3 regions of the Sporosarcina sp. P16b genome follow, and region 1 is predicted to be linked to each of the others. Evidence: riboswitches for the same ligand, from Rfam matches in the RefSeq annotation. Region 1 holds a riboswitch; each other region holds the start of a gene.
The links. Region 1 has a riboswitch for cobalamin ahead of metE (5-methyltetrahydropteroyltriglutamate--homocysteine S-methyltransferase). Riboswitches for the same ligand answer to the same signal wherever they lie in the genome.
Positions count from the first base shown of each region.

Region 2: another riboswitch for cobalamin. It lies ahead of CSV77_RS03375 (ABC transporter substrate-binding protein); the one in region 1 lies ahead of metE (5-methyltetrahydropteroyltriglutamate--homocysteine S-methyltransferase).
Region 3: another riboswitch for cobalamin. It lies ahead of CSV77_RS09385 (hypothetical protein); the one in region 1 lies ahead of metE (5-methyltetrahydropteroyltriglutamate--homocysteine S-methyltransferase).

Region 1 covers NZ_PDYO01000002.1:508,519-512,739, forward strand. The annotation lists gene CSV77_RS05575 (malate synthase G) at 1-1,911, opposite strand, end outside; cobalamin riboswitch at 2,313-2,445, shown strand; gene metE (5-methyltetrahydropteroyltriglutamate--homocysteine S-methyltransferase) at 2,593-4,221, shown strand, end outside.
Region 2 covers NZ_PDYO01000002.1:70,917-75,137, forward strand. The annotation lists gene CSV77_RS03370 (FecCD family ABC transporter permease) at 1-894, opposite strand, end outside; gene CSV77_RS03375 (ABC transporter substrate-binding protein) at 887-1,873, opposite strand; cobalamin riboswitch at 2,015-2,141, opposite strand; gene argS (arginine--tRNA ligase) at 2,436-4,103, opposite strand; gene CSV77_RS03385 (YwiB family protein) at 4,100-4,221, opposite strand, start outside.
Region 3 covers NZ_PDYO01000006.1:99,135-103,355, forward strand. The annotation lists gene CSV77_RS09380 (ABC transporter permease) at 1-1,515, shown strand, start outside; gene CSV77_RS09385 (hypothetical protein) at 1,562-1,783, opposite strand; cobalamin riboswitch at 2,035-2,225, opposite strand; gene CSV77_RS09390 (MATE family efflux transporter) at 2,375-3,718, opposite strand; gene CSV77_RS09395 (GNAT family N-acetyltransferase) at 3,715-4,182, opposite strand.

The sequences.
Region 1 (4,221 bases):
GCTGGAAATACGCAATGTTGCACGATCTTCCATTAATCCGACATCATTAATATCGGGAACCGTTGAACATCCTACACCTTGGTCAATCCAGCGAACAACATAGCCCAGGATCCCTTGTGCATTGTTATCCAGCTCCGATTGTACTTCTTCAGCAGACCAATCCGTATTAGGTGCCAATGGAACAGTAAGGATACCATCACGATAATCGATCGAACTGTCAATTCCAGCCTGTACTTCTTTAACATTTACTTCATGGTAGTGCAATGCATGTAAAATTGCAGCTGTTGGAGATGGAACCCACGCAGTGCTCGCTCCTGCTTTTGGATGTGCAATTTTCTGTTCAAGCATTGCAGCCATTAAGTCAGGCATAGCCCACATTCCTTTACCAATTTGCGCATGTCCAGGTAGACCCGCCCGGATTCCCACTGCAACGTTTGCAGCTTCATAAGAAGATAGCCATTCGGATGCCTTCATATCAGCTTTTCTAATGACCGGACCAGCTTCCATAGACGTATGGATTTCGTCACCTGTACGGTCAAGGAATCCTGTATTGATGAATGCAATACGTTCTTTCACTTCATTGATTGCGGATTTCAGATTCAGTGACATTCTACGCTCTTCGTCCATTACACCGATTTTAATTGTATGGCGCTCAACACCTAGCAGATCTTCAATACGATTAAATAATTTGTTCGCAAATGCCGCCTCTTCTGGACTATGCATTTTCGGCTTTACGATATAAATAGAATTATGAAGCGAGTTTTTAAACGCTACATTTTCTTTAAAGTTATGCGTAGCAATTAAAGATGTAAGAACACCGTCTAAGATTCCTTCAGGTACTTCATTGCCATTTTCATCAAGAATTGCATTATTCGTCATTAAATGACCTACATTACGTACGAACATTAATGAACGACCACGCAGTGTCAACTCTTTGCCGTCTACACCTATATACGTACGGTCAGCATTCAATTTTCTAGTAACTGTTTTACTACCTCGTTTGAATGTAGATTCCAAGTCACCCTTCATTAAACCAAGCCAGTTACGGTATACGCCCACTTTATCTTCAGCATCAACTGCGGCAATAGAGTCTTCACAGTCCATTAACGTAGAGAGTGCTGCTTCAATTACAAGATCTTTCACACCCGCCTTATCGCTTTTACCAATTGGGTCGTTCTTGTCAATAGCGATTTCGATATGCAATCCATTATTCACCAACAATACTGCAGTCGGTGCATCTTTGGAACCATTATATCCAACGAACTTGGACTCATCTTGCAATTGAGTCGTGTTACCGCTCTCAAGCGTTACTTCAAGTTTGCCTTCTACAATTTTATAAGCAGTTACATCTGCATGTGAACCTTCAGCTAAAGGCGCCGCTTGATCTAGCAAGTTTTTCGCGAAATCAATTACTTTCTGTCCACGAATCGGATTGTATTCAACACCAGCTTCAGCACCCGCTTCATTACTGATAACATCAGATCCGTATAGGGCATCGTATAAACTTCCCCATCGTGCATTCGCTGCATTTAATGCATAACGAGCATTATCAATTGGCACTACCAATTGTGAACCGGCTTGGTTTGCGATTTCATGATCAACATTAGCTGTTGTCACTTTGAAATCTTCGGGAACTGGCTCTAAGTAGCCAATTTCTTGTAAAAACTCTTTATATTTAACGAAATCAATTTCGCCTTTATTATTTTGATGCCATTCGCTAATGGTCTTTTGTAATTCATCACGTTTTTCTAATAGTGCTTTGTTTTCAGGAGCAAGTTCATGAATGAGCGAATCAAAGTTTGTCCAAAATTGATCATTTTGAATTTCTAAGCCCGGAAGAACTTCTTCTTTTACGAAGTTATATAGTTCTGTTGCGACTTGCAATTTACCTACTTGTTCATAGTTTGTCATGGATAAAAGCCACCCCTTAAAATTTTTCCGCTACACTGTTGTATAACATATAGCGATGAACACCCATCATTATCCATTATCCGGCAACACCCCATAGCCCGTCGATCAAAAATCGACTCAATAAAGACAAATGATCTCTTCACATGAAGACGTGTTAGTACATATCATACCTAAAGTCTAGTTTACTTTCAACTGAATTGTGAAAATTTTCACATCATAGTTATTCGTCTTCGAGACAACCTACTCGTAACAGTTATATAACAGTCGGCGTAATATGTTGTTTTATCATTTCGTATTATACTTCCATATCGTTAGTTGTTCTTTAGCTCTCATCACTAAATTCTAATAGTAAGTTGACACACTATTTTGCATGTGATAGCTTTAGAGACAATCATCTGAATTGAATAGTTTGAAAAGTAGGTGGAATGAAAATACTTTCATTTCTTAAAAGGGAATCCTTTTCTTGGAGCGGTCCCGCCACTGTGAAGACGCTAATGCGTCCAGCCAGACACCTGCCTATTTTTCATGACGCTAATCCTACGGTGAATAGGGAAGTGTTAGACAGTCGCAGTGTATCATCGCATGCTTATAAGTAGCATGTTATTTTATACGTACTCGCAATTCTAACATTTCCCCTAGAGATGTTTTTTTTATTGAAAAAAATCAAGGGGGAAATTATCTATGGTAAAAAGCAGTATAACGGGCTACCCCGTAATAGGTGAAAATCGTGAGTGGAAACGTGTACTTGAGGCATTTTGGTCAAAGAAGATCTCGGAAGATGAGCTTCTTCAAACAACGAAAGAGATTCGCTTGGCAAATTTGAAGAAACAGCAAGATGCTGGGGTTGATTGGATTGCTGTGGGCGACTTCACATTGTATGATCGCGTACTGGATACGTCAGCCATGTTCGGAATCATTCCTTCACGCTATAACTGGAAAGGTGGACAAGTATCCACTTCCACATACTTTTCGATGGCCCGCGGTAATGATGAGGCGGTTGCCTCCGAAATGACAAAATGGTTCAATACAAACTATCACTATATCGTGCCTGAATACGAAGGCCGGCGTTTTGAACTAACGGAAAACAAGCCTCTAGCTGCTTATCGTGAAGCCAAGAGCGAACTGGGTATTGAAGGTAAACCTGTTCTACTAGGCCCCTATACATTACTAAAATTATCCAAAGGGTACGAGGATAAAGATGTACCATCCATTATCCTGCAACTGATACCCCTCTATCAAAAAGTATTACAAGAATTACAGGATGAAGGTGTTCAATGGATCCAAATTGACGAGCCGATTCTATGTACATCAATAAGTTCAGATGAAATGAAGACTGTCACAGAAATTTATTCACAACTGACAAAAAATCTGAGCGGGCTGAATATTCTTCTACAGACATACTTCGATTCAGTTGAACATTATAGAGAAACGATCGCCTTACCTGTTGCGGCTATCGGACTAGATTTCGTCCACGGACGCGAAAGAAATCTAGAGAACTTGAAGCAATATGGTTTCCCAGAAGATAAAATACTTGCGGCAGGAATTGTAGACGGTCGCAACGTATGGCGTTCCAATTTACGTGAAAAACTTACATTGACTGAAAAAATTCAACAGCATGTTACAGCTGATAATTTATGGATTCAACCTTCATGTAGCCTGCTCCACTCACCTGTTACGACTCGCTCGGAACAGAAACTAGATAAAACCATTTTGAACGCGTTAGCATTTGCCGACGAGAAGATTGAAGAAATTAAAGCTATTCAACTAGCAGTACAACATGGATATGAACAAGTTTCTAAGGCATTGGATGACAGTGAAGCAGCATTGACTGCATTTAATTCACTTCCTGCTCGCAATAATAAAGAAGTACGTGAAGCGACTTCGGGAAGTCTTCTATCAGACAGTAAGCGGAATCTTCCATTTGCAAAACGCAAAGTGAAACAACAGGAAAAATTCCAATTACCACTACTTCCGACTACCACCATCGGTAGCTTCCCACAAACACCGGAAGTACGGGCTACACGCAATAAATGGAGAAAAGGCGAAATTACGAATCAACAATATAAAGATTTCGTTCAAGCTGAAATTAAAGAATGGATTGATATTCAAGAAGACTTAGGACTTGATGTATTGGTACACGGCGAATTCGAACGTACAGACATGGTGGAGTATTTCGGGGAAAAGCTTGACGGATTTGTCTTTACTGAAAAAGCATGGGTACAATCCTACGGCTCACGTTGTGTTAAGCCGCCAATTATCTTTGGAGACGTTGCGTTTATTAAACCAATGACTGTAGAAGAATCCATTTAT
Region 2 (4,221 bases), 440 kb from region 1:
AATAATCGTTCGCGCCACGAGATCGCAAATGATCAATAATGATGCACCGTTACACAATGATAACGGCAAGACGTGACGGTGATCGGAGCCCCATAACATCCTTGTCATATGCGGGACCACTAGGCCAACGAAGCCGATTGTTCCAGACACGGCAACAGCGGAACCAGTTAAGACCGAACCGCCTAGCAAAATCATCAATTTACGTTGTTTGACATTGACTCCAAGATGATGCGCACGTTCTTCACCGAATAATAAAGCATTCAATTCGCGGCGATTAAGCCACAGCATAAATGTACCGATGATAAAAAACGGCAGGACCATCAGAATATAATTCCAGCCGCGCATCGATACGCTACCAAGCAGCCAACCGACGATCTGACGGAGTTCTTCTTGCGTTAACGCGATCATCAGCGACAGCACGGAGCCGAGAAATGAGCCAAAAATGATTCCTGTTAAAATGATCGTCTCCATTTTCATTGATCGGTCGACCATTCGAGCAAAACCGATCACTAAAAACATCGTGATTGCGGCACCCATCATACTAAATACAGGTAAGGTGAACGCGCCAAGAACCGGCAGCGATATACCAAAAAAGAGTGTGATCACGGCGCCGACAGAGGCACCGGATGACACTCCGAGGGTGTAAGGATCAGCTAACGGGTTTTTCAAAAGCCCTTGGAACGCGGCTCCTGATATAGCCAGTGAGGCACCGACAATTCCGGCCAACAACACACGTGGCATACGGATCTTCCACAAAATATTACTCGCGGTCGCATCCGATTGATTCCATAGCGTCTCTATTGGTATTTTCACTGTACCGATCGATACGCCGAGCCAGATTGCCACAAGGAGCATGGCAATCGACACGACATAGGCGAGCGCAGTTTTATTCACCGAATACCTCAGGATAGACTGCTTTCGCAAACGATTCTAATCCGTCAGCCAAACGCGGACCTGTACGGCTTGTAATATCTTCATCCAGTTGAATGACTCGATCTTCTTTGATCGCAGTAACTGCATCAAACCCGTCACGCGTCTTAATATTTTCTACAACGTTTGGAACATAGCTATATATTGCCAAAATTACATCTGGATTTTCATCTACAATCGTTTCAGGACTGATCATAATCCAACCTTCTTCTGTCACGATGTTTTCAGCATTGATCATATCCAAAAACTGTTGTGGGAAAGTTCCTTTTCCTGCCGTGTAAATTTCAGGCGCATCGGAGTTTTCAATGAACACGCGCTTCTTGTCCGTAATGTCCGCTGCTTTCTTTTCGATATCAGCGACTTTCGTTTTCATATCTTCAACGATTTGATTCGCTTCCACATTTTTGTCCATAACTTTACCAATCAATTCAATCGTTTCATATGTCTCTTCAAATGTTCCTGCATTCTGTATAACGATCACAGGGATGCCTGCGTCACGAATCTGATTCAATCCTTCTTCATTCGAACCCAACATCATTTCATGTGCGAACACCGCTTCCGGTTGCAATGAAATCACTTTTTCTATGTTGACCGTAAAGTCCCCTACTGTATCTAGCTCTGTTACCTCTTTAGGATAGTCATCGTTTTCTGTTACTGCAATGACTTTATCTCCTGCACCAATCCCGTATAAAATTTCCGTGTTGCTTGGAAGTAATGAAATGACAGTTTCCGGCACTTTTTCAAATGTAACTTCTTTGCCAATCGCATCTGTCAGAGTGTATGGATAACTCGTTGTATCCGTTGATGCTTGTTCCGTTTTCGTTTCTTCGCCAGCTTGATTTTCATCTGCTGGTGTTTCTTCTTTTGCACTATCGCTTCCACATGCTGCGAGTAGTAGTACCGCGAGCATTGCTGTCAGCAGTAGTTGTAAAAACTTCTTCATGTGTGTTCCTCCTTTAATATGTGTGTTGCATTACGCAAGTCGCAGACACGAAAAAAATCCTTCGATCATTCGAAGGATTAGGTGGGATGAAATCAGGACGTGACTTCTTCCATTACACCTATCCTCGTAGGTTGCTGCGGAACTTCATTTTCTAAAAAGGCAGGTGACCTGGCTTGTGCATAGCACGTACAGTGGCGGGACCGCATCGGATTTGAACCGATTTCACTTTTCATCTCTAGTATTGAGAACCTTTTAGAAGATATGTAATTATGCTTTATTATAGCGGTAATAGTGAGGGTTGTACAGGGCGGTGCTGATCTTTCAAAAGTCATCCCCACTTCCTACCTGTTCTTGTGGTGGTAGGTTGAACCGCGCTAAAACTGGAAGAGACCGCGCATTTCGTGTTTAACACCGCGCAATTACTCTATGTAACCGCGCCAAACTGCTTGAAGATCGCGCTATTGGGATATTTCGTTGGATTTGATGAAACTTTGACAGGCAGTACTTCCAAAGACATAAAAAAGCCAAACAGTAAAAAATCTGCTTGGCCATTTTCGATATATTACATTCTTTCCGGTGCTTCAACGCCAACTAATTTCAATGCGTTCGCAATCGTCGTTTTAGTTGCTGTGATCAAAGCCAAACGTGCCTCGGACAGGTCTTTATTTTCCGGGTCGAGCACTTTATTCGCATTGTAGAAACTATGGAATGTAGCTGCTAGTTCTTGAATATATGTCGTCACGCGGTGCGGTGCGCGCATGCGAGCTGAGTCGCTGATAAGTTTCGGGAAATCTCCGAGCTTCTTCAGTAGCTCCAATTCTTTCTCATCTTGCAATAGCGTGACGTTTGTCGTTGACGCTTCCACGTTCTGTTCTTTTGCTTGACGTAGGATTGAACAGATACGTGCGTGCGCGTATTGTGCGTAGTAGACGGGGTTTTCATTGGATTTGGATACCGCCAAATCTAAATCGAAGTCCATTTGTGCATCGCCTGAGCGCATCGCAAAGAAATACCGTACAGCGTCTAGTCCGACTTCTTCTACGAGTTCACGTAATGTGACCGCTTTTCCTGTGCGCTTGCTCATTTTGAATTTTTCTCCGTCTTTATAGAGCTGAACCATTTGCGCCACTTCTACTTCGAGCGTATCGCGGTCATAACCTAGCGCCTGGATTGCTGCTTTCATACGTGGAATATATCCGTGGTGGTCTGCTCCCCAAATATTGATCAGTTTATCAAATCCACGACTTAGCTTGTCTTGGTGATAGGCAATGTCCGGTGTTAAGTACGTGAATGAACCGTCTTGCTTGATTAATACACGGTCTTTATCGTCACCAAATGTAGTGGAGCGGAACCAAGTCGCGCCGTCTTCTTCAAAGACATGGCCATTTTCACGAAGTTTTTGGAGTGCGATTTCGATCTTGCCGTTGTTATATAGGGACGTTTCCGAGAACCAGTTGTCGAAATGCACGCGGAAGTCCGTTAAGTCTTTCTTTAGTTTATCTAATTCGATATTCAAGCCGTGTTCACGGAAAAATGCAAGTCGCTCTTCTTCTGGAACATGGACATACTTGTCTCCATATTGTTCAACGAGGCCTTTTGCGATGGCGATGATATCTGCACCACGGTAGCCGTCTTCCGGCATTTCTTTTTCTAATCCAAGTGCTTCGAAATAACGAACGTCAATCGATAACGCTAAGTTATTTATTTGATTACCCGCGTCATTGATGTAGTATTCACGCGCTACGTCATAGCCTGCTTTGTCAAGAATATTACATAATGAATCACCAAGTGATGCCCCGCGTGCGTGTCCTAAGTGCAAGTCGCCTGTTGGGTTCGCTGAAACGAATTCAACTTGGATCTTCTGTTGCTGTCCGCTGTCGGAACGTCCGTAGTCTGCTCCTTGGTCCAGGACAGATTTCACGATATCTCCGAGACTGTCTGTTTTCAAGCGGATATTGAGGAAACCGGGTCCAGCAATTTCAATGGAGTCGATTGCCGTGTTTGTCGTATCAAGATGCTCCAAGATACTTTCCGCGATTGCACGCGGTGGCTTTTTCGCGAGTTTTGTCAACTGCATTGCGATATTCGCTGCATAATCGCCGTTCTCTTTACTTCTTGGTGATTCCAGTTTAATTTCCGGAATATCCGCACCTTCGACTAGTTGTGCTTTCTCAATCGCTTCGTGCAACGCTTCTTTAATTTCATGTTGAATCTGCTCTACTGCATTCATTGTGTTACCTCCGAGTAGGTTATTGTCAAATGGTATTTCCCTAATAAACTTTCGTCTGAATGTAAGTCGTACGCTACGGTAAAGCGTCCAGGTACCCACTCCAGTTGATTGGTATAAA
Region 3 (4,221 bases), on a different contig from region 1:
GCGACTTTGCGTTTCTCTTCGGAGGCATTACTTCAGACGCTGATCGTATTTGCAGCAATCTTTGTATTGATTTTGATCATGAATGCACTATTCATTAAACGTCAAAGTATATTGTCGTTGTTCCGTGTGACTACCGTGACACAACAGCGGGTGAAAAAGATGACAGTATTCCAGGCGATCATCGGTGTGTTCGGTATTCTCCTCATTGTATCCGGCTATTATTTATCATCCCGATTATTTAGTAGTGTATTTCTTGGAAATCAGCTATTTCTAGTGATGATCGTCATATTAGCTTCTGTGATCGTAGGCACCTATTTATTTTATAAAGGATCTGTCAGCTTTATCTTTAACTTGATTCGTAAACGCAAAGGGGGATATCTGAACGTTAACGACGTGCTATCACTCTCTTCGATTATGTTTCGGATGAGATCCAATTCTCTTTTATTAATGATTATTACATCTTTATCTGCACTATCCATAGCATTACTTTCATTAAGTTATATATCGTATTACTCAGTAGAGAAGTCAGTGCAGCGAACTATTCCTGCCGACTTTACCATTCCTGATACTACGCGTGCAATGGAATTTACGCAGACACTTGACAGTGAAGACATAGCCTTTTCAGAGTCAGCTATTGATCTATTGACTATACCTGTTGATTTGTCGAGAGTTATGTCTTTTACAGGTGAAGAAAGTCAAGATATGAGTTATACCGATACACAGATGATTGTCATTAGTGATGCAGTATTGTCGGAGATAGACGTAGCAGAAAAGGGAGTGCTCTTCGTCAACTCCGATAGTCTGACGGAAAAATTCTTAAAGTTTCAAAGGAATCAGCAAGTAGTATTCCAAGGCAAAGAGCATGTATATAATCTGACACTGAAAGGGACGGAAAGAGTAGCAGTTCTTCCAACACGTGTAACTTATGGTTTTGTTGTTGCGGTAGTGGATGATCAAGTATTCCGGAAAATGAATGTAGATAAAGATCCTTCCATTACACCCGAATTTACTGAGTATCATGGCGTGGATATCGAGAATGAAAATGATCTCGAAAAAGCGAATGAACTATTTAATGTGTTGGGAATAAACGAATGGGCAGGACATGAATCAAAGCTTGAGGAAAGAACGAAACAGATGCAAAGTGCTGGCATGATCATGTTCATCGTGGGATTCCTTGGCCTCGCGTTCCTTGTTACGTCAGGCTGTATCCTATACTTTAAGCAGATGGACGAAAGTGAAGATGAAAAGTCGAACTATACTATTCTTCGTAAATTAGGCTATACACAAACGGATTTACTAAAAGGGATTCAACGAAAGCAGTTATTTAACTTTGGTATTCCGTTAGTCGTCGGTCTCTTACACAGCTATTTTGCTGTAAAATCCGGCTGGTTTTTATTCGGTACTGAAATGCTGACACCAACGATTATCGTAATGTTAATCTACACAGCACTATATTCTATATTTGGTTTGCTTTCCGTGTTGAATTATAAGCGTGTGATTAAAGATTGTTTATAACAGATTAATACCCCTGACGGCAAGGTCAGGGGTATTTTATTATGAATTAATTACTGCCTACTAATTCGGCTACTACGATTTGATATGCTTTATCTAAATTGACCAATTGTTTAACTTTTTCTGTTGAGTTATTTCTGCTATCCTCGGAAATTTGTTTCTTTACATCTTTCACCAATATGGGAAGGGGGGTAGAGTGAGTACCCACACGGCCTGACATTAGTGAGTCCTTCAATAAGTTTGTAAAGTCCTCGATTGTTTGATTGTGCATGATTCATTCTCCTCATCGTGTGTGTAATTGTTCGTTGACATAAAAAAACATCCGTCCCGTATATACCAGGAAGGATGTTAAGTGGGAAGCCATGACGAATTAAACGGTTCGGCAGGAAATACATTTATGTTGGATCGACAGAAACTATATCGAAGCCACCTAAAGAATGTCCTGATTCCGTTTTTTCGTACGTCGGCTTGTGTATGATTTTTCATAAGCCGCACTTGACACCTCCTATCCGCGTAGGGTATTGGTGTGTACTGATCTAGGCAGGTCTCCTGGCTCGTCTTCGACATATAATTCACCTTCCCATTTCCCTTGCAGCGAAACAGTGGTAACGAATTATATTCCAACTCACAGTTGCGGGACAGCATCGGTTTTTCACCGATTTCCCTTTTAAGCGTTTAAGAAAAATAAACGCACCTATCTCTAACACGATATTCAGTTGCCCTTTTAGTATATCACTCTTATTTATGAAAGGAACAAAAATAGGACAGCATCCTCTACTACATCACGAACAGACCCTAATCCTAAGGAACACGCTACTTGGAACAACGATTTATGTTTCCGTCTCGTTCTATGGTTTAAAATCTAGCCAATTAACGAATGTCGAGGAGCTTTTCTTTGATATAAGTAGACACCAACAAATACGACAAACTCAGAGGCTGGAATGGACAACCAAATACCGTTCAATCCAAAGAAGTGGGGTAAAATCATCAAGAAAATCAACATAATGATAATTTCGCGAGAAGCAGTGATCCAAATTGCCATCCGTACATTGCCGATAGACTGATAATATGTCATCATCACAAAGTTCGTACCTGTGAATAAATAAGCGAAGAAAAATAGATTAATTCCTGTAGTAGCCAAATCTCTTACGGCTTGTGGGAAGTCCCCGAAGATCGATACGATAGGGCCTGCCGCGAATTGACCGACAAGGAAGAACACAGCACCTGCAATGACAACGGTGAGAGTGGCCTTTTTTATAGTTTCCCTCATCCTTGCCTGGTTGCCGGAGCCTTGATAATAACTGATAAGTGGCTGAATCGCACCACCCATTCCAAGGAACAGCATGAGCATGACACTGTGTACATAGTTCAAAATAGAGAAGGCCGCAACACCTTCCGTGCCGGCCATCCGTTCGAACGCGATATTATGTGTAATGGTAAAGAAAGAGATCCCTAGCTCGGAAAGGAAGCTTGGAAATCCAACAAATAGAATGGCTAGAAACAGCTTTTTATTAAACTTCAAGCGAATCAGTTTCAAGTTATTGTTCTTTTTTAAGAAGTGGGTTGCGAGTACTAGCATACCTATGAATGATGCAATAATGGTGGCGGAAGCAGCACCGGCAACACCGTAATCAAAAATAAATAAGAATACATAATTCAGGACGATGTTGACGACAGATGTCACAATTAGCCCAGTCATTGACAGATTCGGTGCTCCATCGTTGCGTACGAAAATGCTAAACGTGTTTTCTACAGTAAAGATAAAGCCAAACAGTAGAATGACAAATAAATATTGTGAAACATAAGGGAAAGTAGTCGTATTGGCTCCCAGTGCGTAAGCTAACGGATCCCTAAAAATAAAAGCAGTTAAACCTACTATAATGGTGGATAAGAAAATGGAAAAAATAGCATGTGTGAAAATCGAACGAGCTTTCAGCACATCTTTGGAGCCCATTGCCATCGAGTATTTCGTGGCGGCACCTATACCAATCCATAGGGAAATAGCAAAAAAAATCGTATAAACGGGAGCCGAAATTCCGACTCCCGCTAATGCTTCTGCACCTAATCGATTACCGACCATGATGCCGTCCGCTACAATATTGATTGCCATCAACAACATACCGATAGTTGACGGTATTAAGTAACGCAAAAAGATACGTCCTACTGGCTCCGTATCCAATTGATTTAACTTGGGTGAAAAGCTCATTGCAAAGGACTCCTTTGAAGGTCAAGTTCCATGATAAGACAAGGGAATTCACCCAAATCATCAATTTGTCCATTTAACTTAAATCCGAACTTTTCATATAAGTGTTTCGCTGCTTTATTATCTGGATAAATACTTAAATAAATCTTGTCACATTGATATTTTTCTTCCATTCTGGTAAGTAGAAGTGTTAGGAATCTGCTGGCATAGCCTTTTCCTTGGTGATGCTGATCGATCATAAAGCGATCAAGCCATACATTGCCTGTATCTGCCTCACGTCCATGCATTGCATAACCGACTAAATCTTCTCCATCATATAATCCAATGGACTTCCATTCTGGTTCGAATTGTGATTGTGCTAGTGAAAATGAATTGCTTTCAATAAAGTTCTTTTGGTTTTCGTGTACGGATAAATAGGCGACATCTTGCCAATTTTCATTCGTTACCTCACTCGCGTGGAGGCTCATAATTCCATCTCGCTTTCAATTTTGTGTAAAACGGTAAAA